Regions from separate parts of the Mesorhizobium sp. M7A.F.Ca.US.011.01.1.1 genome, predicted to be linked through region 4. Evidence: predicted binding sites of a transcription regulator. Region 4 holds the regulator's gene; each other region holds the start of a gene.
What was found. Region 4 encodes LexA, which represses DNA repair genes until DNA is damaged. Its sites were predicted from a motif close to TGTTCNNNNTGTGTTCNG; they were not measured.

Region 1 (7,336 bases), on a different contig from region 4:
CCAGATAGAGCGCGATGTTCCGCTCCATCCTGGCGTTGGTGTAGAGCCGGATCTCGGGCAGGCCCCACAGGCGTGTCTGTTCGTCGGCGTGTTTGAGCAAGGTGATCCCGAAGCCCTTGCCCTGAAAATCAGGGGAGACCGCGACGGAGAAGATCATCGCGTGGTCGTCATGCCGTTCCAGTGTGAGCACTCCGGCAATTTCGCTGCCGCTCTCTAACACCCACACCTCGCCGCCCTCAATGCGCGGCGCATAGTCCTCGGTGACCGGGATCGGCGGTGCGCCGAACAGGGCGATGTACGGTGCATAGGCCGCTTCGGTCAGCGAGACGACGGTTTGGAGATCGCCGGCAAGCGCTCTTCTGATTTTCATTCAAAAGCTCTCCAGGCGCCAACCGGTCCGATCACTCCGCCGCTTCGCGCTTGCCTCCGGGGCGCCGCTCCAGCAGTTCCTTGAGGAACTGGCCGGTGTAGCTGCGCTTCTCGCGCACGATTGCTTCCGGCGTGCCGGAGGCAACCAGTTCGCCGCCGCCGTCGCCGCCTTCGGGGCCGAGGTCGAGCACCCAGTCGGCGGTCTTGATCACTTCGAGATTGTGCTCGATGACCACCACCGTGTTGCCCTGGTCGACCAGTTCGTGCAGCACTTCCAACAGCTTGGCGACGTCGTGGAAATGCAGGCCGGTGGTCGGCTCGTCGAGGATATAGAGCGTCTTGCCGGTTGCCTTGCGCGACAGTTCCTTGGCCAGCTTGATGCGCTGCGCCTCGCCGCCTGACAGCGTCGTCGCCTGCTGGCCGATGTGGATGTAGCCGAGGCCGACCTGCTTCAGCGTTTCGAGCTTGTCGCGCACGCCGGGCACGGCGGCGAAGAAGTCGACGCCTTCCTCGACCGTCATGTCGAGCACGTCGGCGATCGACTTGCCCTTGAACACGACATCGAGCGTCTCTCTGTTGTAGCGCTTGCCGTGGCAGACGTCGCAAGTGACGTAGACGTCGGGCAAAAAGTGCATCTCGATCTTGATGACGCCGTCGCCCTGGCAGGCCTCGCAGCGGCCGCCCTTGACGTTGAAGGAGAAGCGTCCCGGCTGGTAGCCGCGCGCCTTGGCTTCGGGCAGGCCAGCGAACCAGTCGCGGATCGGCGTGAAGGCGCCGGTATAGGTGGCGGGATTCGAACGCGGCGTGCGACCGATCGGCGACTGGTCGATGTCGATGACCTTGTCCAGGAATTCGAGGCCCTCGATGCGGTCGTGGTCGGCCGGATGTTCGCGCGAGCCCATGATGCGTCGCGAGGCGGCCTTGAACAGCGTCTCGATCAGGAAGGTCGACTTGCCGCCGCCGGACACGCCGGTGACGGCGGTGAAGGTGCCGAGCGGGATTTCGGCGGTGACGTTCTTCAGATTGTTGCCGCGCGCGCCGACGATCTTCAGGCGGCGGTTCTTCTTCGCTTCACGCCTGACACCAGGCGTCGCCACTTCGAGCGCGCCCGACAGATATTTGCCGGTGATCGAATTGGGATTGGCCATCACCTGCTGCGGCGTGCCCTGGGCGATGATCTCGCCGCCATGGATGCCGGCGGCCGGGCCCATGTCGACGACATAGTCGGCATGCAGGATGGCGTCCTCGTCATGCTCGACGACGATCACCGTGTTGCCGATGTCGCGCAGATGCTTCAGCGTATCGAGCAGACGGGCATTGTCGCGCTGATGCAGGCCGATCGACGGCTCGTCCAGCACATAGAGCACGCCGGTAAGACCGGAGCCGATCTGCGACGCCAGCCGGATGCGCTGGCTTTCGCCGCCCGACAGCGTGCCGGAATTGCGCGACAGCGTCAGATAATCGAGGCCGACATCGTTGAGGAAGCGCAGCCGCTCGCGGATCTCCTTCAAGACCCGCACCGCGATCTCGTTCTGCTTGTCGTTGAGGGATGCGGGCAGGTCGGTGAACCATTTGTCGGCGTTGCGGATCGACTGCTCGGTGACTTCGCCAATGTGCTTGCCGGCAATCTTCACCGCCAGCGACTCGGGCTTCAGCCGATACCCCTTGCAGGCCGGGCAGGGCGTGGCCGACATGAAGCGCTCGATTTCTTCACGCATCCAGGCGGATTCGGTCTCTTTCCAGCGCCGCTCGAGATTGGGAATGACGCCTTCAAAGGTCTTGGTGGTCTTGTAGGAGCGCAGGCCGTCATCATACTGGAAGGTGATTTCGCGCTCGCCCGTGCCGTGCAGGATGGCTTCCTTGGCCTCTTCGGACAAATCCTTGAACTTGTCGCCAAGCTTGAAGCCATAAGCCTTGCCCAGCGCTTCCAGCGTCTGCGCGTAATAGGGCGAGGTCGACTTCGCCCACGGGCTGACGGCGCCGTCGCGCAGCGAGACGTTTTCGTCCGGCACGATCAGATTGCCGTCGATGGCGCGCTGGCTGCCGAGACCGTCGCAGGTCGGGCAGGCGCCGAACGGGTTGTTGAACGAGAACAGCCGCGGTTCGATTTCCGGAATGGTGAAGCCGGAGACCGGGCAAGCGAACTTTTCCGAGAACAGGATGCGCTCATGCGTCTCGTTCTTCGACTTGTTGACCGAATCCTCGCCGGTCTGGCTGGCATCGAGCGGCTTGTCGGCGAATTCGGCGACCGCCAGCCCATCGGCCAGCTTCAGCGCCGTTTCGATGGAATCGGCGAGCCGCGTTGCGAGATCGCCGCGCACGACGATGCGGTCGACGACGACGTCGAGGTCATGCTTGTACTTCTTGTCCAGCGCCGGCACGTCGGCGATTTCGTAGAAGACGCCATCGACCTTGACGCGCTGAAAGCCCTTTTTTTGCAACTCCAGCAATTCCTTGCGGTACTCGCCTTTGCGGCCGCGCACCATCGGCGCCAGGATGAACAGGCGCGTGCCTTCCTCGATCGCCAGCACGCGGTCGACCATCTGCGAAACCGTCTGGCTCTCGATCGGCAGGCCGGTGGCCGGCGAATAGGGGATGCCGACGCGCGCAAAAAGCAGCCGCATATAGTCGTAGATCTCGGTGACGGTGCCGACCGTCGAACGCGGGTTCTTCGAGGTGGTCTTCTGCTCGATGGAAATGGCGGGCGACAGGCCGTCGATCTGGTCGACGTCAGGCTTCTGCATCATCTCAAGGAATTGCCGCGCGTAGGCCGACAGGCTTTCGACGTAGCGGCGCTGGCCTTCGGCGTAGATCGTGTCGAAGGCAAGCGATGACTTGCCGGACCCCGACAGGCCGGTCATGACAATCAGGCTGTCACGCGGCAAGTCGAGATCGACATTCTTCAGATTGTGTTCGCGCGCCCCGCGAATGGAAAGATATTTATGGTCGGCCATAGCCGGTCGCCGCCTCAGAATCTGGAATTTCCTGGAATGGCGGGTTTTCCCGGCCATCCCCTATGTAGGTAGTTTTGCCGCCACGTCGAGAGACGCCACAGTTCCCGACCAAAGCGTTTAACCGTCTTTCGCGTGAACGGGCAAGCGGAAAGAACAAAGGCCGAACACGCTCCTGACAAAGCTGTGCAAAAGCTGACCTGCACGTAACCTCCCGGCGATCACATTTTTCGGTAACCGGCTATTGATGGTTGACGCCACCAGCTGACGGGAGCAGTCTCCAGCAGTCAACGAAGACGGCCGTCTTTCGATGGCCTCGCCGCCCAAAGGCGGCCTGCGAGACGCCGCAGGCATTTGCGATTTGTGCTTCGTGACGACAACGTCGCAATGGACAAAGGAGCGGAGCTATGACGCCACCGGATCGTCCCATAGGGTTCCAGTTGGTACTGGAGCGGCGGCAGGCATAAGTGCCAGGGTTTAGCGTTTTCGCCACCCGACAAACCGTGACCTGCCATATCCCCGTAAAAATCAGAGACTGTTAGTCGGATCGTCGGTTGAACGCCGCGTTGCATCCGAAATCAAATGCCGGCAGTACACTCCCGGTAGAGATTGGATTTGAGATCCAAAAAGGCCCCGTCCGTTTGCGCAAAGCACGGCGGGGCCGTTTTCATGTGCGGATTGTCTGTTTGGCGCAACGCAGCACGCGCCGACAGACTGTCAGTGGCGCGGCGGCCCGATCGAGCGGCGCCGACATCGACGGTGATGCTGCCGGAAATCCTGACATCCGTATCGCCGATCTTGAACTGGCCGTTGCCGTTGCCGGGAAACGCGTCGTCGGGCTCCGGAGCCGGCTTGGCGATGCGGTAGTCACCGGTTACGCCGGGCAGGGCGCCTTTTTGCGTTGACGGCGAACTGTCTTCGGCAAGTGCCGCGCCGCTGGTGAGGCCCGCAATGGCGAGCGCTATAACGGCGATGACGCGGTGCAATGATCTGGACTGATGAGTGTCGGTCATCCCAAGACTATAGTGGCGCGCCGCCGATGGAACCAGACCGGCATCGTCAAATCTTCGACAGCCGGACGTACTCCGATCCGGCCCTGGCTCACGCCGCCTTTTTTCGCGTGTCGAAAACATGGTCGACGATGCCCCATGCCTGGGCCTCGCGGGCGGTCATGAAGTGGTCGCGGTCCAGCGTGCGCTCGACCTCTTCATAGCTGCGGCCGCAATGCTGCGCGTAGAGTTCGGCCATGTGCCGTTTCGTCCGGCCGATGCGCTCGGCATGGCGCTGGATGTCGGAGGCCTGGCCCTGGAAGCCGCCCAGCGGCTGGTGCAGCAGGATGGTGGCGTTCGGCAGGGAAATTCGGCGCCCCGGTGTGCCTGCCATCAGCAGGAACGAGCCCATCGATGCGGCAAAGCCCATGCATACGGTCGACACCGGGCAGCTGATATATTGCATTGTGTCGTAGATCGCGAAGCCGCTGGTCACCACGCCGCCCGGCGAGTTGATGTAGAGCGAGATCTCCTTGTCGGGATTGTCCGATTCCAGCGACAAAAGCTGCGCGCAGACCAGCGCCGAAATGTCGTCGTTGATCTCGCCGTTGATGAAGATGATGCGCTCGCGCAGCAGCCGTGAAAAGATGTCGAAGGCGCGTTCGCCGCGGCTCGATTGCTCGATAACCATCGGCACCAGACTGGCAACACCGCTCATTATCTCTCTCCGTCCGTTTTGTTTTCAGGCCGCGCGAAGCAGGAGGCGAGGCGTGTTTGCGGCGATTGGCTTAGATGACCTGTTTGCACCGAGCGAAAGCAGACAGCCGGCGCCTGTCATGGCGACAGCAGGCATGGCCTTGCGGGCAAAGCCGTCATGGACGACACGCAGATGCGTGCCGCCGGAAACGGTTCGGGCAAGTGTGAAGGTGACAATGCTGTCCAATGGGCTGTCGAGCGGATCCTGCCTAGCTGCGTCGCCCGGCTGCTCCCGCCAGGAATAGCGCAGCAGCTTCTCGGGTTCGGCGTCGAGGATTTCGCATTCGACCGGCGTGTCCGGTCCGGCGAAGGCAAAACGGTTGCCGATCTCGGGGCTGATGTCGTTCGGCATCATCCAGGCGGCCAGCAATTCCGGTACGGTCAGAGCCCGCCATACCTTTTCCGGCGGCTCGGCAAGCTCGTACTCGAACTCGAGCGCATCCGGGGGGTCGCTTTGGCCGTCGTTGGTCGTTGATCCCGCCTTCTTCATTGATCCATGTCCTTCAAAACCGCCTTCAGCCTTTCGATGCGTTCCGGCCAGAAGGTCCGGTAGCGTTCGATCCAGGAGAGCAAGGGGGCGAGCCCCTGCGGATCGGCGCGGTAATAGGCGTTGCGGCCGGCTCGCCGCTCGACCACCAGGCCTGCGCCACGCAGCACCGCCAGATGCTGCGACACCGCGGGCTGCGACACCGTCATCCCGGTGCGCAATTCCGACACGCTCATCTCGCCGGCGGCCAGCCGCTCAAAGACGGCGCGGCGCGTCGGGTCGGCCAGTGCGCGAAAAATCTCTGCTTCGATCATGGCAAAAGCATAAGTGCATACTTATCGATTTGGCAAGCGGTCTTTTCGGGCCCATATGATCGGCTTCGGCATTGCTGCCATTCCTTGACAATAAGCAGCGATACGGATAAGAACGAAAAGGGAACAAAAAACCTTGTGGGTAAAGGCAGCCATGGCAAGCGGCGATCGCCTGCAGCCTGTAAGGTGCTGCGACAAAAATTTGTTTCGGATGAGCGCGGAGAAATATCATGGCGGGTAGCGTCAACAAGGTCATTCTGGTCGGCAATCTCGGCGCGGATCCCGAAATCCGTCGCCTGAATTCGGGTGAACCGGTCGTCAACATCCGCATCGCCACATCGGAAAGCTGGCGCGACAAGAATTCCGGCGAACGCAAGGAAAAAACCGAGTGGCACAACGTCGTCATCTTCAATGAGGGCATCGCCAAGGTGGCGGAGCAGTATCTGAAGAAGGGCATGAAGGTCTATGTCGAGGGCCAGTTGCAGACGCGTAAATGGCAGGACCAGACCGGTGCCGACAAGTACACAACGGAAGTCGTGCTGCAGAAATTCCGCGGTGAGCTGCAGATGCTCGACGCACGCGGACAGGGCGAGGGCGGTCAGGTCGGCGGCTATACCGGTGGCGGCAGCAGCCGTGGTTCCGATTTCGGCCAGTCCAGCCCGAGCGAAGGCTTCAATCGCGGTGGTGGCGGTGCCAAGAGCGGCGGCGGTGGCGGTTCGTCGCGCGAATTGGATGACGAAATCCCGTTCTGATCGCAACAGTCATGTCAGACACAGTGCCCCGAGAGTCATTCATGGACTTTCGGGGTTTTGCATCGTGATTGAGGCTGACCGGGCCGATCAACGAAATACGGTGAGAGGACGAGTTGGGTGAAAGCACGCGTAAAGTGGGTCGAGGAGCGCACCTTCGTCGGGGAATCCGGCAGCGGTCACAAGGTCGTGCTCGGAACAGCGCACGGACCGGAAGGCAGGACGCCGGGGCCGAGCCCGATGGAACTGGTGCTGATCGGAACCGGCGGCTGTTCGGCCTATGATGTCGTGCATATCCTCGAAAAGGGCCGCGAGGCGGTCGAGGACTGCGTCGTCGAACTCGACTCCGACCGGGCGGAAACCGAGCCAAGAGTGTTCACCCGCATCCACATGCATTTCGTCGTCAAGGGCCGGGCGCTGTCCAGCGACAAGGTCAAACGGGCAATCGACCTTTCGATCGAAAAATATTGCTCGGCCTCCGCGATGCTTGCCAAGACCGCCACGATTACCCACGATTTCGAGGTCATCGACACGACGGCGAAGTAGGGCCGGCTTCGGCGGCAGCTCGTCGCGTTACCCCGCCATCAGCGCCTTGATGCCGTCGGCGACGAACTGCACGGCCAGTGCCGCCAGGATGACGCCGAGCAGCCGGGTCAGGATCGAGCGGCCGGTCTGGCCGAGGATGCGGTCGATGCGTTCCGACAGCACGAACACCAGATAGGTG
Region 2 (6,872 bases), on a different contig from region 4:
GCGCCTCGATGCGGCGCACGCCGGCCGCGACCGCGCTGTCCGATACGACACGCACCAAGCCGATGTCGCCGGTCGCCCTGACATGCGTGCCGCCGCAGAGTTCGACCGAATAGGGCCGGTTGGCCTTGGCGCCGTGCACCCCGGTGCCCATGGACACGACGCGCACTTCGTCACCATACTTCTCGCCAAACAGCGCCATGGCGCCTTCGGCAATGGCATCGTCGACCGACATCAGGCGCGTGGACACCGGGCCGTTCTGCACGACGATCTCGTTGGCCATGCGCTCGACCTCTTCGAGGTCCTCTGATGAAATGGGTTTGTTGTGCGAGATGTCGAAGCGCAGGCGCTCGGGCGCCACCAGCGAGCCCTTCTGCGCGACATGGCTGCCCAGCACCTCGCGCAGAGCCTCGTGGATCAGATGCGTCGCGGAATGGTTGGCGCGCAGCCTCGAGCGTCTTGCATGGTCGACCTTCAGCTCGACGGCGGCACCGGTCTTAACCGTGCCGCTGGCAACCTTGCCGACATGCACGAACAGCCCGTCGGCCTTCTTCTGCGTATCCGAAACCTCGATCGAGAACCCCTCGCCGGAGATGACACCGGTGTCGCCCATCTGGCCGCCGGACTCGGCATAGAACGGCGTCTGGTTGACGACGATCGCCACCGCGTCGCCCTTGCCGGCGCTGTCGACGGTCTTGCCGTCCCTGACCAGCGCCTGGATGATGCCTTCGGCAGCTTCAGTCTCATATCCGAGGAACTCGGTGGCGCCGGCCTTCTCGCGCACGGAGAACCAGATGGTCTCGGTGGCCGCGTCGCCGGAGCCGGCCCAGTGCTTGCGCGCCTCGGCCTTCTGCTGCTCCATCGCATTGGTGAAGCCGGCAAGATCGACAGAGATGCTGCGCTGGCGCAGCGCGTCCTGCGTCAGATCGAGTGGGAAGCCATAGGTGTCGTAGAGCTTGAAGGCCGTCTCGCCATCCAGCATGTCGCCGGCATGAAGAGTTTCGGTCGCCTCCGAAAGCAGGCCGAGGCCGCGCACCAGCGTCTTGCGAAACCTGGTCTCCTCGAGCTTCAGCGTCTCGGTGATCAACTGTTCGCCGCGCAGCAGTTCCGGATAGGCCTGACCCATTTCGCGCACCAGCGCCGGCACCAGCTTCCACATCAGCGGTTCGTTGGCACCGAGCAACTGCGCATGACGCATGGCGCGGCGCATGATGCGGCGCAGGACATAGCCCCGGCCTTCGTTCGACGGCAGCACGCCATCGGCGACCAGGAACGAGGACGAGCGCAGATGATCGGCAATGACCCGGTAGGAGGCGACTGTCTCCTTGTCGGGCCCATGCCCGATCGCCGACGATGCGGCGTCGATCAGATGACGGAACAGATCGGTCTCGAAGACGCTTTCCACCCCTTGCAGGATGGACGCCATGCGCTCCAGGCCCATGCCGGTGTCGATCGAGGGGCGCGGCAGGTCGATGCGCTCTTCTTTCGTCACCTGTTCATACTGCATGAAGACCAGGTTCCAGAATTCCAGGAAACGGTCGCCATCTTCCTCCGGGCTGCCGGGAGGGCCGCCCCAGATGTGCTCGCCGCGGTCGATGAAGATCTCCGAACACGGACCGCACGGGCCGGTATCGCCCATCGCCCAGAAATTGTCCGATGTCGCGATGCGAATGATGCGGTCGTCGGAAAACCCGGCGATCTTCTTCCAGAAACCGGCCGCCTCGTCGTCCGTGTGATAGACGGTGACCAGCAGCTTGTCCTTGTTCAGCCCGAACTCCCTGGTGATCAGGTTCCAGGCAAGCTCGATGGCGCGCTCCTTGAAATAGTCGCCGAAGGAGAAATTGCCGAGCATCTCGAAGAAGGTCAGATGGCGTGCCGTGTAGCCGACATTGTCGAGATCGTTGTGCTTGCCGCCGGCGCGCACGCTCTTCTGGGCGGTCGACGCGCGCGAATAGGGCCGCTTCTCCAAACCGGTGAAGACATTCTTGAACTGCACCATGCCGGCGTTGGTGAACATCAGTGTCGGATCGTTGCGCGGCACCAGCGGGCTCGACGCGACGATCTCGTGACCCTCCTTGCGGAAGTAGTCGAGAAATGTCGACCGGATCTCGTTCACGCCACTCATGAATGCTGCCTTTTCGGAAGAGCCGCCGGCAAACCGGCGGAAATGGGCTCTGCGTTTTTAGAAGATTAGGACTTGGCCTTTTAGCCGCCGCGCCTCACCCTGTCCAGAAACACGGAATTGGTCCAATCCACGGCCTTTGCCGGCCATTCGAACCGGCCTGTTTTCGCCGCCAAAACGCAAAACCGCCGGCACTGGGCCGGCGGTTTCGAAACGCAATAACGCGGAACTCAATTACATAAGCCTGAGATAATAGAACGCGATTATGGCCGAACTCCGGCCGGCATCGCGCACGAAGCTGTTACATGGCGCCGGATTCTTCCTCGAAACCGTCGTCTTCGCCGCGCTCAGGGCCGCCATTCTCGAGGAATTTCTCGGCGATCAGCCCAGCATTCTGCCTGATCGACAACTCGATCTCGCGTGCCGTGTCGGGATTGTCACGCAGGAACAGCTTGGCATTTTCGCGGCCCTGGCCGAGACGCTGCGAGTTATAGGAAAACCAGGCGCCAGACTTCTCGACAATACCGGCCTTGACCCCGAGATCGACCAGTTCGCCGGTCTTGGACACGCCTTCACCAAACATGATGTCGAATTCGACCACCTTGAAGGGCGGCGCCAGCTTGTTCTTGACCACCTTGACGCGGGTCTGGTTGCCGACAACCTCGTCGCGGTCCTTGATCGAGCCGATGCGGCGGATGTCAAGACGCACCGAAGCGTAGAATTTCAGCGCGTTGCCGCCCGTCGTGGTCTCGGGCGAACCGAACATGACGCCGATCTTCATGCGGATCTGGTTGATGAAGATGACCATGGTGTTGGAGCGCGAAATCGAAGCGGTCAGCTTGCGCAGCGCCTGGCTCATCAAGCGGGCCTGCAGGCCGGGTAGCGAATCGCCCATCTCGCCTTCGATTTCGGCGCGTGGCGTCAGCGCCGCGACCGAATCGACCACCAGCACGTCGATGGCGCCGGAGCGCACCAGCGTGTCGCAGATTTCCAGCGCCTGCTCCCCGGTGTCGGGCTGCGAGATCAGAAGGTTTTCGAGATCGACGCCGAGCTTGCGGGCATAGACCGGGTCAAGCGCGTGCTCGGCATCGACGAAGGCGCAGATGCCGCCCTTCTTCTGGGCTTCGGCCACGGTGTGCAGCGCCAACGTCGTCTTGCCCGAGCTTTCCGGCCCGTAGATCTCGATGATGCGGCCGCGCGGCAGGCCACCGACGCCAAGCGCGATGTCGAGGCCAAGCGAGCCGGTCGGCACCGTTTCGATCTCGACGACCTGATCGTTGGCGCCGAGCCGCATGATCGAGCCCTTGCCGAAAGCCCGCTCGATCTGCGACAGCGCCGCATCCAGAGCCTTTGATTTGTCCACTGCCTTGTCCTCTACCAGCCGCAAAGAATTTTGAGCCATGATACATCACCCCTTGGTCGTCAATGAAGGCCGGACAATCCGTAATCCCTGCCTATTTGTACCTTTTTTGTTCTCATTTGGCAAGAGGGGTCAAATATCTGAAAAACAAACAATATCCGGATTTGTTCTTTTTTTGTCCAAGGATTCGATCAGGGATGCACCACACGTTGGGCCAGACGGCTCGGTTGTTTCGATCTGCCGAATCGCCGCCTTGCATGCGAAGCTCCGTCGCATAGCCTAGCGCTTGTGCGGCTGGAATAACAAAGGTCATATCGCCGGCATGCTGAAATCCGCGAAAATACTGGCCGTAGGCGGCGCCCATATCGACCGGCGCGGCCAGGTGTCCGGCGCTTACGTGCCGGCTGCCTCCAATCCCGGCACGATGCGCGAGGATGTCGGCGGCGGCGTCTTCAACGCTTTGCGCAGTGCGGTGCGGCGCGGCGTCTCCGCGTCGCTCATATCGGTTCGCGGCGGCGATGCCGCTGCCGACACCGTTTCGCGAGCCATTGCCGAGGCAGGCATTGCCGACCTGTCAGCGGTCTTCCTCGACCGCACGACGCCGAGCTACACGGCGCTGATCGACAGTGAGGGCGAGCTGATCGTCGGCTTTGCCGACATGGCGCTCTATGACCTGGCGTTTCCCAAGCAGATCAGGCGCTCCAAGGTGCGGGAGGTGATCGCTGCCGCCGACGCGATCCTGTGCGACGCCAACCTGCCCTCTTCGGCGCTGGAACGGCTGGTCGCGCTCGCCGCGGGCAAGCCGGTTTTCGCCATTGCCATTTCGCCTGCCAAGGTAACGCGGCTGATACCGGTGCTGAAGGAGCTCTCGCTGGTCTTCATGAACCGGCGCGAGGCCATGGTGCTGGCCGGCGTCGCCGCGACTGCCACGGAGCGCGAGGTCGTCGACGGGTTGCGATGCAGCGGCCTCGTCAGCGGCGTGGTGACGGCGGGCAGCGAGCCCATGCTGGGCTTCGATGAAGCCAGCGCCTTCTCGATCCTGCCGCCGCCGCCAAGAAAGGTCGCTGACGTCACCGGGGCCGGCGATGCCCTGGCGGGCGCAACGGTCGCTGCTTTGCTGCGCGGACTGCCCCTGCGGTCAGCACTGCGCGAAGGCATTGCCGGGGCGACGCTTGCCATCGAAAGCGCCAACGCCGTTCCGGAGTTCACCGCGGCGAGCTTCGCGGAAGCGTTGGCTCTTGTGCCGGATGCCAGGGAAGTGGCATGAGACCGGCAAATTCATAGTGCCGCGATGTTGCCTGATGTCCCGACGGACGCGCGGCATTCCGGATTGGAGACCCTGATGACCCCTGAGACCGCCGGCCCCTTCATCGATATCCACGCGCCGGTGGCGCAGGCCCTGGCTGCCGGGCGGCCGGTGGTGGCGCTGGAAAGCACCATCATCACCCATGGCATGCCCTACCCCGACAATGGCGCCATGGCGGCCGATGTCGAAAAGATCATCACCGACGGCGGCGCCGTGCCGGCGACGATCGCCGTGGTTGGCGGCCGCATAAAGATCGGGCTTTCGGACGGCGAGCGCGAATCGCTGGCGATGACGGGCGACGCCATGAAACTGTCGCGCGCCGATCTCGGTTTTGCGGTGGCGCAAGGGCGCACCGGCGGCACCACGGTCGCCGCCACCATGATCGCGGCGCATATGGTCGGCATAAAAGTGTTCGCCACCGGCGGCATTGGCGGTGTGCACAAGGGTGCCGAAAAGAGCTTCGACATTTCCGCCGATCTCGACGAGCTGGCGCGCACCCCGGTCATCGTCGTCTCGGCCGGCGCCAAGGCCATCCTCGACATCGAAAAGACGCTGGAGGTGCTGGAGACGCGCGGCGTGCCGGTGATCGGCCTTGGCTGCGAGACGATGCCGGCCTTCTGGTCCAGGCATTCGCCATTCCGCGCGCCGCTGACCTTGCACGAGCCGGAAGAGATCGCGCATTTCTACCAGACGAGGGCAGCGCTGGGGCTCGCCGGCGGCATGCTGATTGCCAATCCGGTGCCGGAAAACCATGAAATCCCGGCTGAGGAGATGGCGGGCTATATCGACGCCGCGCAAAAGGCCGCAGAAGCGCTCAACGTGGCCGGCAAGGCGGTGACACCCTTCCTGCTGTCGAAAATCCTCGAACTGACCGGCGGCAGGAGCCTGAAGACCAACATCGCGCTGGTGGAAAACAATGCCAGGCTGGCGGCGAGGATTGCGAAGGCGCTGTAGGCCAACGTCGGCGGGACAGCACCCCCCTCTGTCCTGCCGGCCATCTCCCCCGCAAGGGGGGAGATCGGATGTCATCAAACCCTCCGCCAATCTTCAACATTGAAAAAAGCAGGCAGACGCTGAAACTGCCCATCTCCCTCCTTGCGGGGGAGATGGCCGGCAGGCCAGAGGGGGGTGCTGGCCCGCCGACGTTCCCAAATATTGCGCGTCACTTCCCCGCCCTTCGTCCCGCCTCATACGCCCGCCGTGCCCAGATCGTCATCTCGTCGGGATCATCGAAAGCGCTGTCTGGAACGCTCCAGTAGGGCATGGCGACCAGCTTGCCGTGGCGCGAACCGGTATAGGTCCATTGCGTGCAGCCGGCGGCCTCGAACTCGGGCGCGCTTTGCTCGTCGCCCTTCAGCATCAACTCACCGCGCAGCACGATGGCGACGATGACACCGTCGAAATAGATGCCCTTGCCGCCGAACAGTTTTCGGATGCTGACAGGGCCGAGGCCCTCGAACAGTTCGGCGATGCGTTCATTGTCCATGCCGCGATCATGTCACCGGCGTTTGGCCTTGTCATCGCCGCAACCAAAATCATGCTGACAGGTTGTGTGAGGTCGATCGGAGTTTCCCGCCATGCCCGTCCTGCTCAAAGGGTCCTGCCGCTGCAATGCCGTGCGTTTCGAGGTGGAGAGCCACACGCCGGCGCCATTCATGCTGTGCTACTGCTCGATCTGCCGCAAGCAGCAGGGCGGCGGCGGGTTTGCCATCAATCTCGGTGCGGACAACGAAACACTGAACATCAGGGGCAAGCGCAGCCTCGGCGTCTTTCGGGCGGAGATCGAGGACGACGAGCATCCGCATTGCGAAATCTCGACCGGCGAGCGCAATTTCTGCAAGAAATGCGGGGCGGCCCTTTGGCTCTACGATCCGACCTGGCCGGAACTGGTGCATCCCTTCGCCTCGGCGATCGACAGCGATTTACCCATTCCGTCAAGCAAGGTGCACCTGATGCTGAAATACAAGGCGAACTGGGTGGAGCCGGAGGTTGGCAAGCATGACAAGGTCTTCGACGTCTATCCCGAGGAATCGATCGCCGACTGGCACAAGCGGACGGGCATGTGGGTGGATTAGCGTCCTTCACCC
Region 3 (7,336 bases), on a different contig from region 4:
GGCGTTGTGGCAGAATTTGGACAGGGCGATAAATCGCGCCGTGGTCAAGACGACAAGAAATGACCGCGCACCATGTGCGGTAATGGTAACGAGGCCGTACGCGGCATTGACGGGGTTTGAACGTGGCAGCTGACAAGGTCGATCCGATCCACCAGTTCCATATCAACAAGCTGATTCCGATCGACATCGGCGGCTATGACCTGTCTTTCACCAATTCGGCGCTGTTCATGGTCGCAACCGTGATTGTCGCGGCTGGATTCCTGTTTCTCACGACGTCGAGCCGCAGCCTGGTTCCCGGGCGGCTTCAGTCGGTCTCCGAGATGGCCTATGAGTTCGTCGGCAACATGTTGCGCGACGCCGCGGGCACGCAAGGCATGAAATTCTTCCCTCTCGTGTTCTCGCTGTTCATGTTCGTGCTCGTCGCCAATCTGCTTGGCCTGTTCCCGTATTTCTTCACCGTCACCAGCCACATCATCGTCACCTTCGGCCTTGCCGTGCTGGTGATCGCAACCGTGGTCGTCTACGGCTTCATGAAGCATGGTCTTGGCTTCCTGAAACTATTCGTGCCGCATGGCGTGCCGGTCTTCCTGCTGCCACTGGTGGTGCTGATCGAAGTGATCTCCTTCGTGTCGCGCCCGGTCAGCCTCTCGGTTCGTCTGTTCGCCAACATGCTCGCCGGCCACATCACGCTGAAGGTGTTCTCCGGCTTCGTGGTCAGCCTGAGCGCGCTCGGCGCGGTCGGCGTCGCCGGCTCGATCCTGCCTCTGGCGATGGCAGTGGCGCTGACGGCACTGGAACTGCTGGTCGCCTTCCTGCAGGCCTACGTCTTTGCCGTGTTGACCTGCATGTATCTCAACGACGCCCTGCACCCTGGGCATTAGGTCCAAAAGTTCCGGCCCAGGAATTCCAACATTGGCGCCGGATGGAATCGCAACGGAATTTTAGATCCAAAGGAGTTGAACAAATGGACGCAGAAGCAGCAAAGTACATCGGCGCCGGCATCGCTTGCCTGGGCATGGGTGGCGCGGGCATTGGCCTCGGCAACATCTTCGGCAGCTACCTGGCGGGCGCTCTGCGCAACCCGTCGGCTGCCGATGGCCAGTTCGGCCGCCTGATCTTCGGCTTCGCCGTGACCGAAGCTCTGGGCATCTTCTCGCTTCTCATCGCGCTTCTGGCCCTGTTCGGCTGAGCACTCGGGAAGATTGGACAGGCCGGCCGCGCAAGCGGCGGGCCTGAATTTCGGGGATAGTCCATGTTCGTGACATCTGCCTTTGCGCAAGAGTCCGCGCCATCAGCCGATACCAGCCACGCTGCGACGGAAGGCGAAACGCATTCCGGCACCAGCGTGCCTGCTGAAGCGCATGGCACGTTTCCGCCATTCGATCCGGCGACGTTCCCGTCGCAGCTTCTGTGGCTGGCGATCACCTTCGGGCTGTTCTATCTCTTCCTGAAGCGGGTGGTGATGCCGCGCGTCGGCGGCATCATCGATGTCCGCAACGATCGCATCACGCAGGACCTTGATCAGGCGGCCAAGTTGAAGGGCGAGGCCGACGCCGCCGTTGCTGCCTACGAGCAGGAACTGGCGGAAGCCAAGACCAAGGCCAACGCGATCGGCCAGCAGGCCAACGACGCGGCCAAGGCCGAGGCCGACACCGCGCGCAAAAAGGTCGAGGCCGCGCTCGACGCCAAGCTTGGCGAAGCCGAAGCCCGCATTTCTTCCATCAAGGCCAATGCCATGAAGGAAGTCGGCAGCATCGCCGAGGATACCGCTTCGGCGATCGTCGAAGCCCTGGTTGGCGGCAAGGCCAGCAAGGCCGAGATCGCGGCCGCGGTCAAATCCGTGGCCCGGTGAGGAGCGCATCATGGATTACACATCTCTCGCGACGCTCTGGGCCACGATAGCCCTGATCATCTTCCTGGGCATTGCCGTCTACATCAAGGTGCCTCGCCTGATCGCCAAGGCGCTCGACGCCCGCGCCGAAAGGATCAGCAACGAACTCGACGAAGCGCGCCGGCTACGCGAGGAAGCCCAGCAACTGCTTGGCCAGTATCAGCGCAAGCGCAAGGAAGCCGAGCAGGAGGCCGCCGACATCGTCGCCGCCGCCAAGCGCGAAGCCGATATGCTTGCCGCCGACGCGCACAAGAAGACCGAGGACTATGTTGTCAGGCGCACCGCGCTTGCCGAACAGAAGATCGGTCAGGCCGAGCGTGATGCCATCAGCGAAGTCCGCGCCAGCGCCGTCGACATCGCCGTAGAGGCAGCGCGCGCGCTGCTTGCCGGCAAGATCGACGCCAAGGCCGGTGCCGATCTGTTCAAGGCATCGCTCGCGGACGTGAAGTCGAAGCTGAACTGAGCCCTCACAGCCCTCATACAATTAAAGCCGCCCGGGCAACCTGGCGGCTTTTTTGTTGTGGCGCTGAAGCTGCCAATCTCCCCCCTCATGGGGGAGATGCCCGGCAGGGCAGAGGGGGGGCGTGAAGGAACGCTAATCTTTGTTGTCCTGCGATCTATCGGGACAAGCCTGAGGGCGCAATTGCAATCGGTTGAGAGGCCGGCGGGGCAGCGCCCCCCTCTGTCCTGCCGGACATCTCCCCCACGAGGGGGAGATTGGCTTGTCGCTGCCGCCGTTGTTCAATCCAGCCCAGCAAAGCTCTCTTCTTCAACCACTTCAGCGCCACCCAGCCTGAACGGCGAAAACGACACGCGATGCAGCCGCGCCACCGGGCCATGCGCTTCGATCGCGGTGCGATGGCGAACCGTGGCGTAGCCCATGTGGACTTCGAACCCGTAGCGGTCGTGATGGTTGCCGCAGCCGCACATCATGCGGTCACGCATCACCTTGGCGACGATCGAGGCGGCAGCGATCGATTGCGAACGCTGGTCGCCCTTGATCAGCGCGCGCCCTTCACAAGGCAGCCCCGGCGGCACGTCGCGTCCATCAGCGAGGGCTAGTTTCGGTCGGACCGACAGTCCGACCAGGGCGCGCCGCATGGCTTCCAGGCTTGCCTTGAGGATGTTGCTGCCGTCGATGCCCTCGGCACTGATTGAGGCCATCGAGACCGCCTGCGCGGAGCCAAGAATTCGCAGGAACAAGGCCTCACGCTGCAAATGGCTGAGGCGTTTGGAATCGTCGAGGCCGTCCGGAATGTTGGCGGGATCGAGCACCACCGCCGCAGCGACCACCGGCCCGGCCAGGGGGCCACGGCCGGCCTCGTCCATCCCGGCGACCGGCCACAGGCCCTCCGCCATCGCCTTCGTCTCGAAGGAGAAGTCAGGCTTCTCGATGATCTCAAAGAGAGGCGGAGAATCAGAACGCGCGCGAGCCATGTTGCGGCGAGGTTCGCATCGGCTCTGATTCTCCGCAAGTCCCTCCGGGTCGGGTGGGGCGCCGGACCGGGAGGGGCACCGTCTGCAGGCCGGGGCAGGCCGGACGGGATTCTGGTGCCGCGACGGATCAAACCATCGCGACGAATTGTCTCTCAAAGCAGCGTCAGCTGCACCTGATCTTTCCCGGCGGCAACGAACTGGTCGGTTCGCAACGTGCGCCGTTCGGCATTGAGGCCGAGCCGCTTCGCTGTGATCTCGAAGCGCCGGCCGATCTGCCAGGCATAGGGACCGGCGCCCTTCATGCGCTTGCCCCATTCCGAATCGTAGTCCTTGCCGTCCCGCATCGAGCGGACCAGCGACATCACATGGCGGTAGCGGTCGGGATAATGGCGCAGCAGCCAATCCTTGAAGATCGGGCTGACCTCCAGCGGCAGGCGCAGGATCACGTAGCCCGCTTCGCGCGCGCCGGCCGCACGTGCGGAATCGAGGATGCGTTCCATCTCCGGATCGGTCAGGCCCGGAATGATTGGAGCCACCATGACCGACGCCGGAATGCCGGCATCCGAAAGCTGCCGGATCGCTTCCAGCCGCTTGGTCGGTGTCGACGCGCGCGGCTCCATGGTGCGCGCCAGCATACGGTCGAGCGTCGTCACCGACAGCGCCACTTTGGCGAGCCCGCGTTCGGCCATGCGTGACAGGATATCGATATCGCGCGTCACCAGAGCGGACTTTGTCACGATGCCGACTGGATGGCCGCGCGCTTCCAGCACTTCGAGGATTTCGCGCATGATCCGGTATTGCTTCTCGATCGGCTGGTAGGGGTCGGTGTTGGTGCCTATGGCGATGGTGCGCGGCTGGTAGCTGTCTTTCGAAAGCTCCTTGTCGAGCAAGCGCGCCGCATCAGGCTTGGCGAACAACTTCGATTCGAAATCCAGACCCGGCGACAGGCCCATGAACGCGTGCGTCGGGCGGGCAAAGCAATAGACGCAGCCATGCTCGCAGCCGCGATAGGGGTTGATGGAACGGTCGAAGGAAATGTCGGGCGATTCGTTGCGGGTGATGATGGTGCGCGGCTTCTCGACCTGCACTTCGGTCTTGAAGGGCGGCAGTTCCTCCAGCGAATTCCAGCCATCGTCGAACACGTGCCGGCTGACCGGCTCGAACCGGCCGGACGGATTGATGCCAGCTGACCTGCCGCGGTTGCGGTCCGGGCGGACACGCATGCCGCTCTGCTCGACCATCGCGTTGGCCATCTCGGCTCTTCCTGCTCCGAAAGCTGCAATGTCGGCGCGCACGATCTGTTCCATTTTCGCCCGCTCCCAGGGACTGTCCATGTTGTGTCGAATCGCTCTGCTCATGAAATTATTCCTATTTCGTTGAGAAGAACAAAGCAAGAACTTTCTATGGTGCGATGCAAAACTGGCGCTGTCGGGCGCTTTCCGCTATTCGGCTAAGGATGCTCAGTGTTCTCATCGAAACCCGCAATGACGAGGAGGGCCTCGCCCGCACGCTCGCCTCGCTGATTGGCGGCGCGGTCGAAGGCGTGGTGCGTGAAGTCATCGTCTGCGACACAGGCTCTACCGACCAGACGCATCATGTGGCGGAGCATGCCGGCTGTCAGTACGTGACGGGCGGTGTCGTTGCCGGCATCCGCCAGGCCAAGGGGGATTGGTTGCTGCTCCTGGAGCCGGGCGCGCGGCTGGTAGAGGGCTGGATCGATGAAGTTGTCGCCCATACGGCCAGGCAGACCATGGCGGCACGGTTTTCGCGCACGCGAGCCAGTCGCACGCCATTCCTGGCCCGGGTCTTTTCGGGAAACCGCGCCTTGGCCGACGGATTGCTGATCAGCAAGCGTCAAGCGGCGGCCGCGGCCAAGAGTGCCAGCAGTGCCGAGGCCATCGCCCGCGGCCTCGCGACGAAGCGGCTCGACGCTGAAATCTGGATGGCGCCGGCCAAGCAGGAGCGCCGCCCCTCGACGTGATTTTTTGCAGTTGCTCAGGTCATTGTGCATTGCACAAAATTTGACGCGGGGTTAGCTTCCGTTCAAGCGGGAATTGGGTTTGGGTCATGCCGAGAGGCGAGCCACCGATGCGGCATCGGTGGTGCTCTCATAGCCGAGGACCCAATGAAGCTTTCAACCCCCGACACATCCGGCGCGGTCAGTCTCGAGGCCATTGCGCGCAACGGCAGCCTGCTGCGGCGCATCGCCGTGCGTATTCCAACCTATCTGACGGACCTGCGTGAGAACCCTGCCTGGCTGCCGATGTTCGTGTTGGCGCGCACCATGCCCGGACGCCGCATGCATTGGCTCGGCGCAAAGCGCGCCCGCCCGGTCGCCCATGCCGGGGATACGATGTTTGCCGGTGTCGAACGGGGAGCGGTCGTCGATGCGTTGCGCTCCGACGGGCTGTTCTCAGGCCTGGTCCTGCCGCCTGATATCCATGAAGAGATCGCCGACTTCGCTGGGCGCACGCCTTGCTTCGGCAATTTCGACCGCCGTCTCGAATTCATGCCGGGGGAACATGCCGAGGCCGAGAAACGCCTTGGCCGCTCGCTGCTTAGCGGGCATTTTTTCGAGCGCATCCTCGACTGCCCGGCGGCGCTTGCCATCCAGCGCGATCCGCTGCTTCTGGATATTGCCGCGCACTATCTCGGCGGCCAGGCGAAACTGATCACGACGCGGGTCTGGTGGAGTTTTCCCACAGGTGCCGCTTCGGATGCCGACAAGAACCTCGCCTCGCTCGGCAAGTATCATTTTGACCTCGACGACTGGCGCATGCTGAAATTCTTCTTCTACCTCAAGCCGGTCGACGCCGACACCGGTCCGCATGTCTATGTCAGGGGCAGCCACAAGCGCCGCAGCCTCAAGCATCAGCTTACCCTTCTGGTCGGCCATCCCGCGCAACAGGTTCTGGATGTCTATGGCGAGCAGAGCCCGGTGACGCTGACCGGCGAGGCCGGTCTCGGCTTCGTCGAGGACCCCTTTGGCTTTCATATGGGCACCGTGCCGGCACGCACGCCGCGACTGATGATGGAAGTCGGCTTCGGCGTATCGCCGCCGTCGCGCCGACGGTTTCATGGCGAGCCGGTCATCCGCTGAGAGCTGCGTATCCGAAGCTCATCTCGACAGGTGTCCAGTGTGTGCGGCGTCTGGCTTGGCGCTGCGCCCTGTTTTCCGTATCGAAGTCGACACGGACCGGCTCCTGGTTGAACCGCTCGCGGTCGTCCAGGGCGTTGATGATGACGATCGCCCTTGCATCGTCATCTCCGGTGATTGCGGCGACGTAGACACCGCACTCCCGGCAGATCAGATAGTCGGCCGTCCTCAGCCCGAACTGATATCTCCGCAATTGCGTCTCGTCCTTGACCGAGATGACCAGTCTGCCATTCGGATCGGCAACGGCGCGCGAACCATGTCTGACACAGAACGAGCATTGGCAAGCGCGAACTTCGGTTTGCGGTGGGTCGAGCTCGGTTGAAAATCCAAGGCGTATGTTGCCGCAATGGCATCCACCGGTGTGCACGGTCATCGTAGCTGCCTTGTCGTGAACGGCGATGATCGCCTTCAGACAAGGTACTTTTCCGAGGTCCGGGTTGGAATGGGGTTTCGAAGGCGCCGGTGCTGTTTTGCCGGGCAAACGCGGCGTGCAACCGGCGCTTTGCCTCGGGTTTTACAGAGCCGATTTGCCGCGCCGCAAATGCTCGTCCAGGCGCGGCATGATCTCGACGAAGTTGCATGGCATGTGCCGGTAGTCGAGCTGCGCCTTCAGGATGCCGTCCCACGCGTCCTTGCAGGCACCTGGCGAACCCGGCAGCACGAAGACGAAGGTGGCGTTGACGACGCCGCCGGTCGCCCGGCTCTGGATCGTCGAGGTGCCGATCTTGTCGTAGGAAATCCGGTGGAACACTTCCGAAAAGCCATCCATGCGCTTTTCGAAGATCGGCTCCAGCGCGTCCGGCGTCACGTCACGGCCTGTGAAGCCGGTGCCGCCGGTGGTGATGACGACA
Region 4 (7,336 bases):
TGAAGCCCGCGTCGACCGGAAAGCCGGTAGGCGGCTACGAGGCGCGCATCGTCGACGACGAGATGCGCGAGCTGCCGCGCGGTGCGACCGGCAGGCTGGCGGTGCGTGGTCCTACCGGCTGCCGCTACATGGCCGATGCCAGGCAGAAGGAATACGTGCGCGACGGCTGGAACATCACCGGCGACACCTTCACGCAGGACGAGGACGGCTTCTTCCATTTCGCCGCACGCTCCGACGACATGATCGTCAGCGCCGGCTACAACATCGCCGGTCCCGAGGTCGAGGCGGCGCTGCTGGCGCATCCGGACGTCGCCGAATGCGCGGTGATCGGTGCAGAGGACGCCGAACGCGGCCAGATCGTCGAGGCGCATGTCGTGCTGGTGCAGGGCGTCGTGCCCGACGCCCTCACCACCAAGCGCCTGCAGGACCATGTCAAGGCAACGATCGCGCCCTATAAATATCCGCGATCGGTAAAATTCATCGCCGCTCTGCCCAAGACCCAGACCGGAAAGATCCAGCGCTTCCGGCTGCGCACGGAGAAAATCAATTGAGCGAACCGTACGATCCGGCGTCCGAAGGCGCCCAGATGTCGTTCAAGGAGCGCATGTCCTACAGCGACTATCTCCACCTGGAGAAAGTGCTGGAGGCCCAGACGCCGCTGTCATCGGCGCATGACGAGATGCTGTTCATCATCCAGCATCAGACCTCTGAACTCTGGATGAAGCTTGCTCTGCACGAGATTGGCGCCGCGATCCGCTCCATCCGCGCCGACCGGCTCGAGCCAAGCTTCAAGATGCTGTCGCGCGTTGCGCGCATCTTCGAGCAGCTGAACAATGCCTGGGACGTGCTGCGGACGATGACGCCCAGCGAATACACCGAGTTCCGCGACGCGCTCGGCCAGTCCTCGGGCTTCCAGTCCTGGCAGTATCGCGCCATCGAGTTCATGGCCGGCAACCGCAACCTCGCCATGCTCGGGCCGCACAAGCACCGGCCGGACCTGAGCGGAAAGCTGGAGGCGATCCTGGCCGAGCCGTCGCTCTATGACGAGGCACTGCTGCTTTTGGCGCGCAACGGATTCGACATCGGTGCCGATGCCAGGCGCACGGACTGGCGTGAGACCCGAACCGAGAATGAAGAAGTGCTGGTCGCCTGGCAGACCATCTACCGCGATCCGCAGCGCTACTGGATGTTCTACGAACTGGCCGAGAAGCTGGTCGACTTCGAGGACTACTTCCGCCGCTGGCGCTTCAACCACGTCACCACGGTGGAGCGCATCATCGGCCTGAAACGCGGCACCGGCGGCACGTCGGGTGCTTCGTATCTGAAGAAAATGCTCGAGGTCGTGCTGTTCCCGGAACTGTGGACGGTCCGCACCCGGCTCTGACATCATCGAAATGAGAACAGGCACATCGAGGGGACGCGCTGTGGCGGAAAACCCTTCGCGAACAACCGGGGACTGACCGACCATGAGTGGAATTCCTGATCTCGCCGCAGTCGAAGCGATGGATGCCACGGATCCGCTGCGGGCCATGCGCGACCGTTTCATTCTGCCGGAGGGGATGATCTATCTCGACGGCAATTCACTGGGGGCAGCGTCTCATGCCGTTTTCAGCGAGCTGCAGCAGGCGGCGACCCAAGAATGGGCCCAGGATCTCATCCGAGCTTGGAACACGGCCGGATGGTTCGAGATGCCAATCGAACTCGGCGACCAGCTCGGACGCCTGATAGGAGCCGCGGCCGGCCAGACCGTTGTCTGCGACACGACATCGACCAACATCTACAAGGTGCTGCACGCGGCGATGGAGATGCGGCCCGGTCGGTCGGCCATCGTCGCCGAAGGTGACAGTTTTCCCACCGACCTGTACATCGCCGAAGGCGTGGCCTCGACCCGGGATGGCGTCCTGCTGCGCCTCGCGGGTGTCGACGCGCCGACCATCGAAGAGCTGATCGACGAAAACGTCGCGGTGGTGCTGGTCAACCACGTCAATTACAAATCGGGTGAACTGCGCGACATGGCGGCGCTGACGCGCAAGGCTCATGCGGCCGGAGCGCTGATCGTCTGGGATCTATGCCACACCGCGGGCGCTCTGCCGGTCGAGCTCGACCGCGCAAATGCCGATTTCGCTGTCGGCTGTACCTACAAATACCTCAATGGCGGTCCGGGCGCGCCAGCCTTCATCTATGCCGCCCAGCGCCATCACGGCGAGATCAGCCAGCCACTCAGCGGCTGGTGGGGGCATGCACGGCCCTTTGCCTTCGAACGGGGCTATGTGGCCGGCACCGGCATCCGACGCTTTCTGTGCGGCACGCAGCCGGTCCTGTCGATGCGGGCGCTCAAAGGTGCGCTTGCGATCTGGGACGACGTCGACATGGCGGCATTGCGAAAGAAGAGCGTCGCCCTGACCGAACTGTTCATCCAGCTCGTCGAAGCCAGGTGCGGCGCCTATGGCCTCGCGCTGGAGACCACCCGCGACGCGACCAGGCGCGGCAGCCAGGTGTCGTTCCTTCACGATCACGGCTATCAAATCATGCGGGCGCTGATCGAGCGCGGGGTGATCGGTGATTTTCGTGCGCCATCGACCATCCGTTTCGGCTTCACGCCGCTCTATGTCGGCTACAAAGATGTGTGGCTGGCGGTTGAGGTGCTGGAGGATATTCTGCGCACGGGCGCATGGAAGGACCGCCGTTTCGCGGTCAAGGAAGCCGTTACCTGACGCAACGATCCCCGCGATCCGCCGCCGCCGCCCTCACTGCCTGGCAGATGACGGAGAGCTGAATTTCCAGCCACAAATGCCAACAGACGTTGGCGTTTTGGCTCCGTTTCGTTCACGGCAAACGAACGTCCCGAAGATTGATCGTCCTTTGTGGAGGTCGATAGACTGATAATGCCAAGCCTTGGGTCGAGGATGAGCCACAGGTCATTAACCATAATAATTTCAATGTGAGCAGGCGCATCGCCGTGCTTGGCGCCTGTGATCGCGACCCGCTGGCAAGCGCCAAATAATTTCAGCAGCCTTAACAAATTCATTAAACTTTAAACGGTTGCAGAACACAACTGGAACAGATAGGGTTTGTTCTGGGTTTGTTTTTCGATTCTGGTTTCAGGTAACCTGGGGGCCGCCATGCTGACGCGCAAGCAACATGAACTGCTGATGTTCATCCATGAACGCCTGAAGGAGAGCGGCATTCCGCCATCCTTCGACGAGATGAAGGAGGCGCTCGACCTTGCCTCCAAATCCGGGATTCATCGGCTGATCACCGCACTTGAGGAGCGCGGCTTTATTCGCCGGTTGCCCAACCGGGCACGCGCGCTGGAAGTGCTGCGATTGCCGGACTCGATCGCGCCCGGCCTCAACGCGGCAAAGAAGTTTTCGCCAAGCGTCATCCAGGGCAGTCTCGGTCAGGGTGGTGCCCTTGGCCGGCAGATCAAGCCGGCGCCTTCGCGGATGCCCTCGCCCGGCAATGATGACGATGCGGTCTCCGCCGTGTCGATCCCGGTCATGGGCCGTATCGCCGCCGGTGTGCCGATCGATGCCATCCAGCATCAGACGCATTCGATCTCGGTGCCGCCGGACATGATCATGGGCGGCGCCCACTATGCGCTGGAGGTCAAGGGCGACTCGATGATCGAGGCCGGTATCTTCGACGGCGACACCGTCATCATCCGCAATGCCGACACGGCGAGCCCCGGCGAGATCATCGTGGCGCTGGTCGATGAAGAGGAAGCGACGCTGAAGCGGTTCCGCCGCAAGGGCGCTTCGATTGCTCTCGAAGCCGCCAATCCAGCCTATGAAACCCGTATTTTCGGCCCGGACAGGGTCAAGGTGCAAGGCAAGCTCGTCGGCCTGATCCGCCGCTACTGAGGCGGCTGTGGGTTGGCCGCTGGCTTCTCCGGTTTCTTGAAGGGTGCCAGCCCCCTCGCCTCACGAGAGTATTTGCGTTGCGTGTGCCAGGGCCGATATGGGCTGTCCACCGCGAAGCTGATCGTCGCCGGCGTGGTCGCCGATTGGCGATCGAAGAAGACCGCGGCACTGCCTTTGCGAGCCAGTTGCCGCTTGGTGATGACGAGGACCAGCGGATTGTGACAGGCGTCATACGCGGTGGCGTCATTGATGACGATCAGCTCGGCGAAGCCGCAGGCTTTCCAGGTGTCCTTGCGGTCCTCGACATACGCAATGATCGCACCGGACATGTGCCTGGCCACGCAAACGCCTGAGGAGCAATAGAACGGGGATCCCAGCGGCAGATCAACGGCATCCGCGACATCGAATTGCCCATCGCTGTTGTCGAACACCTCTGGCACGACGATGGTTTCTGATGTCAGGGCGCGTTTCCAGTTGTCGACGGTGAATTCGTTCGGCCGCTCCCGGCTGACGGCAAGCTCACCGCCACCGATCGGCAACGCCACCAGCCGGGCGTCTTCCGAGATCAGCACATCCGGCGTGCGCGTATCCGAGACGGTCAGCAAGCCTGCCAGCGCGAATGGCAGAGCAGCGAGCCGCAGCCAGGTTGTCGCCATCGTCGCGATGACCAAAGCAATTGCCACCAACAGGACCGACTGTTGCGAAATCAGCCCGACCCCGTCGACAGGCGAACGCTCGGAGATCCAGCCGGATATGGCGATCATCATCGTCAGGCCCTTACCCATCAGGTAGAGAGCCGGCCAATCCAATCCGAAAGGCATCAGCAGCGCGCTGGCGACGGCCAGGAACATGACGACGGTGACGATCGGCATAACCGCGAGATTGGCAAACAGGCTAAGCGGCGAGACACGCTGAAAATGCCAGATGGCAAACAGCGTCGTCGCGCTTCCCGCGATGATCGAGGTCATGGCAAGGCCGGTTGCCGCCAGCAGGAATTTTCGCGTCAGGAAACCGGGCATGGATCGCTTTGGCGGCGGCGGTCTTGCTCTTCCCGCGCGGTGATCCGCCCAGCCGGCATAGGCGCCGACCAGAGCCGCGGTCGCGGCGAACGACATCTGAAAACTCGGGCCGACCACCTCATGCGGCGACACCACGATGACGGCGATCGCCGAGATCGCCAGATTGCGCATGGTGAGTGCTGCTCGATCGAACAGCACGGCAATCAGCATCACCGCCAGCATGATGAAGCTGCGCTCGGCGGCAACGACGACTCCAGAGATGATGAGATAGGCCGCGATCGAGAACAGCGCGGCGGCAGCGGCATACTTCTTGACCGGGCGACGCGCGGAAAAGTCGGGAAACAAGGCGAAGGCGCTGCGCAGCAATCCCATGATGGTGCCCGCGACCAGCGCCATGTGCAGTCCCGAAATGGAGATGATGTGGTAGATGCCGGTACGTCGCATCGCCTCATTGATCTCATCGGGAATGCCGGCGCGCACGCCGACGATGAGCGCCGCGGCGATCTCGCCTTCGGCGCCGCCGACGCTCGCCCTGATATGGTCGGCGATGCCTTCACGGGCTTTTTCCACGCTAGAGGAAATTCGGGCCGGCAGCGGCATGTCGCCATCGTCGCTAACGACAAGCTTTGGATTGCCGAGAAAGAATCCGCTGCGCCGATGCCGGCAAAATAGCTGTCGAAGGAGAAATCATAGCTGTCCGGCCGCACCGGCCCGGTCGGCGGCAAAAGCTTGGCATATCCGGTGATGAGGGAGCCGGCGGTCACGTCAGCCGGGATCTTGCGTGCCGAAAGCCGCACCCGTTCCGGCGCATAGCGCAGTTTCGGCCGGGCGGTCGAGGTCACGTCGATGGTCAGCCGGATACGGCCGCTCTCCATGCGGTCGAGCGAAACGACGCGGCCGGTGATTTGCGTCGAAATTTCCGAGCCCAACATTTGTGTGCCCGCACGCCACGTCTCGACCTTGGCAGCAAGCAGTCCTAGGGCGCACAAAAGTGCCGCCATGAAACACAGATGGGTCTTTGGCCATGAGCGCGAGACCAGCGCACAGATCCCCGTCAGAATGACAACCGCGACAGGTCTCGCAAAGTCGGGTTCAGCCGTCAGCGAAAAATAGCCGATCGCTCCGATCGCCAGGCAGACCGGCACCAGCAGGAAGGCCACGCCCCGGTCGAGTTCCAGGCTCGCCGCCATGTTCACGCTGTGGCGCAGGCGAGGCAGCGATGTCAGGCTGATTTGCCGGCGCACGCGAACGATCCTGCCGGTTTCGGCAACAGGAACAGAGGCGGCGACATCCGCTTGTAACGGCGCTTGGCCGGGATCCGGCAGGAGGGGCGACGGCAATGGCCGAGGCGCAAACAGGGACCGTTCGCTGACGCCAATGGCAGCGTCCTCGCCCTGATCCGAGCCCCAGCCTCGTCCAGCCATCAGGTCTGCCCCTTGCGCCCTCGACACCCTATGCTACATGAACGCGCAAAGCGCGAAAGTCCGCGCGACCGCACCCCGCTTCAGATGGTTTCCGAGAGTTCCATGTCCGACAAGGTCGTCACCCGTTTTGCCCCTTCGCCCACCGGCTATTTGCACATAGGCGGCGCGCGCACGGCGCTGTTCAACTGGCTGTATGCAAAGCACACCGGCGGCACGATGCTGCTGCGCATCGAGGACACTGATCGCGAACGCTCCAATGAAGCCGCGACGGCTGCCATCCTCGACGGGCTTTCCTGGCTTGGCCTGAGTTGGGACGGCGAGCCGGTGTCACAGTTCGAGCGTGCGCCGCGCCACCGCGAGGTGGCCGAGGAACTCGTACGCATGGGCAAGGCCTATTATTGCTACGCCACGCCAGCCGAATTGGAGGCAATGCGCGAGGCCGCCAGAGCCAAGGGGCTGCCACCCCGCTATGACGGCCGCTGGCGCGACCGCGACCCCTCAGAGGCGCCCGCAGGCGCCAAGGGCGCCATCCGTATCAAGGCGCCGACCGAAGGCGAGACCATCGTCCATGACCGTGTCCAGGGCGACGTGCGCTTTCCCAACAAGGATCTCGACGACTTCATCATCCTGCGTTCGGACGGCAATCCCACTTACATGCATGCCGTAGTCGTCGACGATCATGACATGGCCGTCACCCACATCATTCGCGGCGATGATCATCTGACCAATGCCGCCCGCCAGACCGTCATCTACAACGCCATGGGCTGGGACGTGCCGTCCATGTCGCATATCCCGCTGATCCACGGCGCCGATGGCGCCAAGCTGTCGAAGCGGCATGGCGCGCTTGGCGTCGAGGCCTATCGCGCCATGGGCTACCTGCCGGAGGCGCTCCTCAACTACCTGGCGCGCCTCGGCTGGAGCCATGGCGACGACGAAATCATGTCGATCAAGGATATGATCTCGTGGTTCGATATCGGCGATGTCAACAAGGGCGCGGCGCGCTTCGACTTCGCCAAACTGGAAGCGATCA

Region 1: a site for LexA is predicted at 5,975-5,992, ahead of EOA13_RS22290 (single-stranded DNA-binding protein). Genes of this name have one in related genera too.
Region 2: a site for LexA is predicted at 3,579-3,596, ahead of recA (recombinase RecA). Genes of this name have one in related genera too.
Region 3: a site for LexA is predicted at 4,710-4,727, ahead of EOA13_RS07380 (PA0069 family radical SAM protein). Genes of this name have one in related genera too.

Annotation. Positions count from the first base shown of each region.
Region 1 covers NZ_RZRT01000027.1:34,724-42,059, reverse strand. The annotation lists gene EOA13_RS22320 (GNAT family N-acetyltransferase) at 1-370, opposite strand, end outside; gene uvrA (excinuclease ABC subunit UvrA) at 402-3,323, opposite strand; gene EOA13_RS39575 (hypothetical protein) at 3,899-4,333, opposite strand; gene EOA13_RS22305 (ATP-dependent Clp protease proteolytic subunit) at 4,422-5,027, opposite strand; gene EOA13_RS22300 (SRPBCC domain-containing protein) at 5,052-5,555, opposite strand; gene EOA13_RS22295 (metalloregulator ArsR/SmtB family transcription factor) at 5,552-5,866, opposite strand; gene EOA13_RS22290 (single-stranded DNA-binding protein) at 6,094-6,615, shown strand; gene EOA13_RS22285 (OsmC family protein) at 6,733-7,158, shown strand; gene EOA13_RS22280 (MarC family protein) at 7,186-7,336, opposite strand, start outside.
Region 2 covers NZ_RZRT01000113.1:822-7,693, forward strand. The annotation lists gene alaS (alanine--tRNA ligase) at 1-2,122, opposite strand, end outside; gene recA (recombinase RecA) at 2,421-3,521, opposite strand; gene EOA13_RS36055 (carbohydrate kinase family protein) at 3,802-4,746, shown strand; gene EOA13_RS36060 (pseudouridine-5'-phosphate glycosidase) at 4,822-5,739, shown strand; gene EOA13_RS36070 (TfoX/Sxy family protein) at 5,948-6,271, opposite strand; gene EOA13_RS36075 (GFA family protein) at 6,363-6,860, shown strand.
Region 3 covers NZ_RZRT01000004.1:107,944-115,279, reverse strand. The annotation lists gene EOA13_RS07410 (AtpZ/AtpI family protein) at 1-63, shown strand, start outside; gene EOA13_RS07405 (F0F1 ATP synthase subunit A) at 123-881, shown strand; gene EOA13_RS07400 (F0F1 ATP synthase subunit C) at 965-1,189, shown strand; gene EOA13_RS07395 (F0F1 ATP synthase subunit B) at 1,253-1,852, shown strand; gene EOA13_RS07390 (F0F1 ATP synthase subunit B) at 1,863-2,354, shown strand; gene EOA13_RS07385 (ribonuclease HII) at 2,633-3,328, opposite strand; gene EOA13_RS07380 (PA0069 family radical SAM protein) at 3,481-4,635, opposite strand; gene EOA13_RS07375 (glycosyltransferase) at 4,785-5,309, shown strand; gene EOA13_RS07370 (hypothetical protein) at 5,454-6,428, shown strand; gene EOA13_RS07365 (aldehyde-activating protein) at 6,418-6,858, opposite strand; gene moaB (molybdenum cofactor biosynthesis protein B) at 7,000-7,336, opposite strand, start outside.
Region 4 covers NZ_RZRT01000024.1:25,136-32,471, forward strand. The annotation lists gene EOA13_RS20935 (AMP-binding protein) at 1-551, shown strand, start outside; gene kynA (tryptophan 2,3-dioxygenase) at 548-1,384, shown strand; gene kynU (kynureninase) at 1,467-2,714, shown strand; gene lexA (transcriptional repressor LexA) at 3,123-3,863, shown strand; partial or broken gene EOA13_RS20955 (ComEC/Rec2 family competence protein) at 3,857-6,306, opposite strand; gene gltX (glutamate--tRNA ligase) at 6,409-7,336, shown strand, end outside.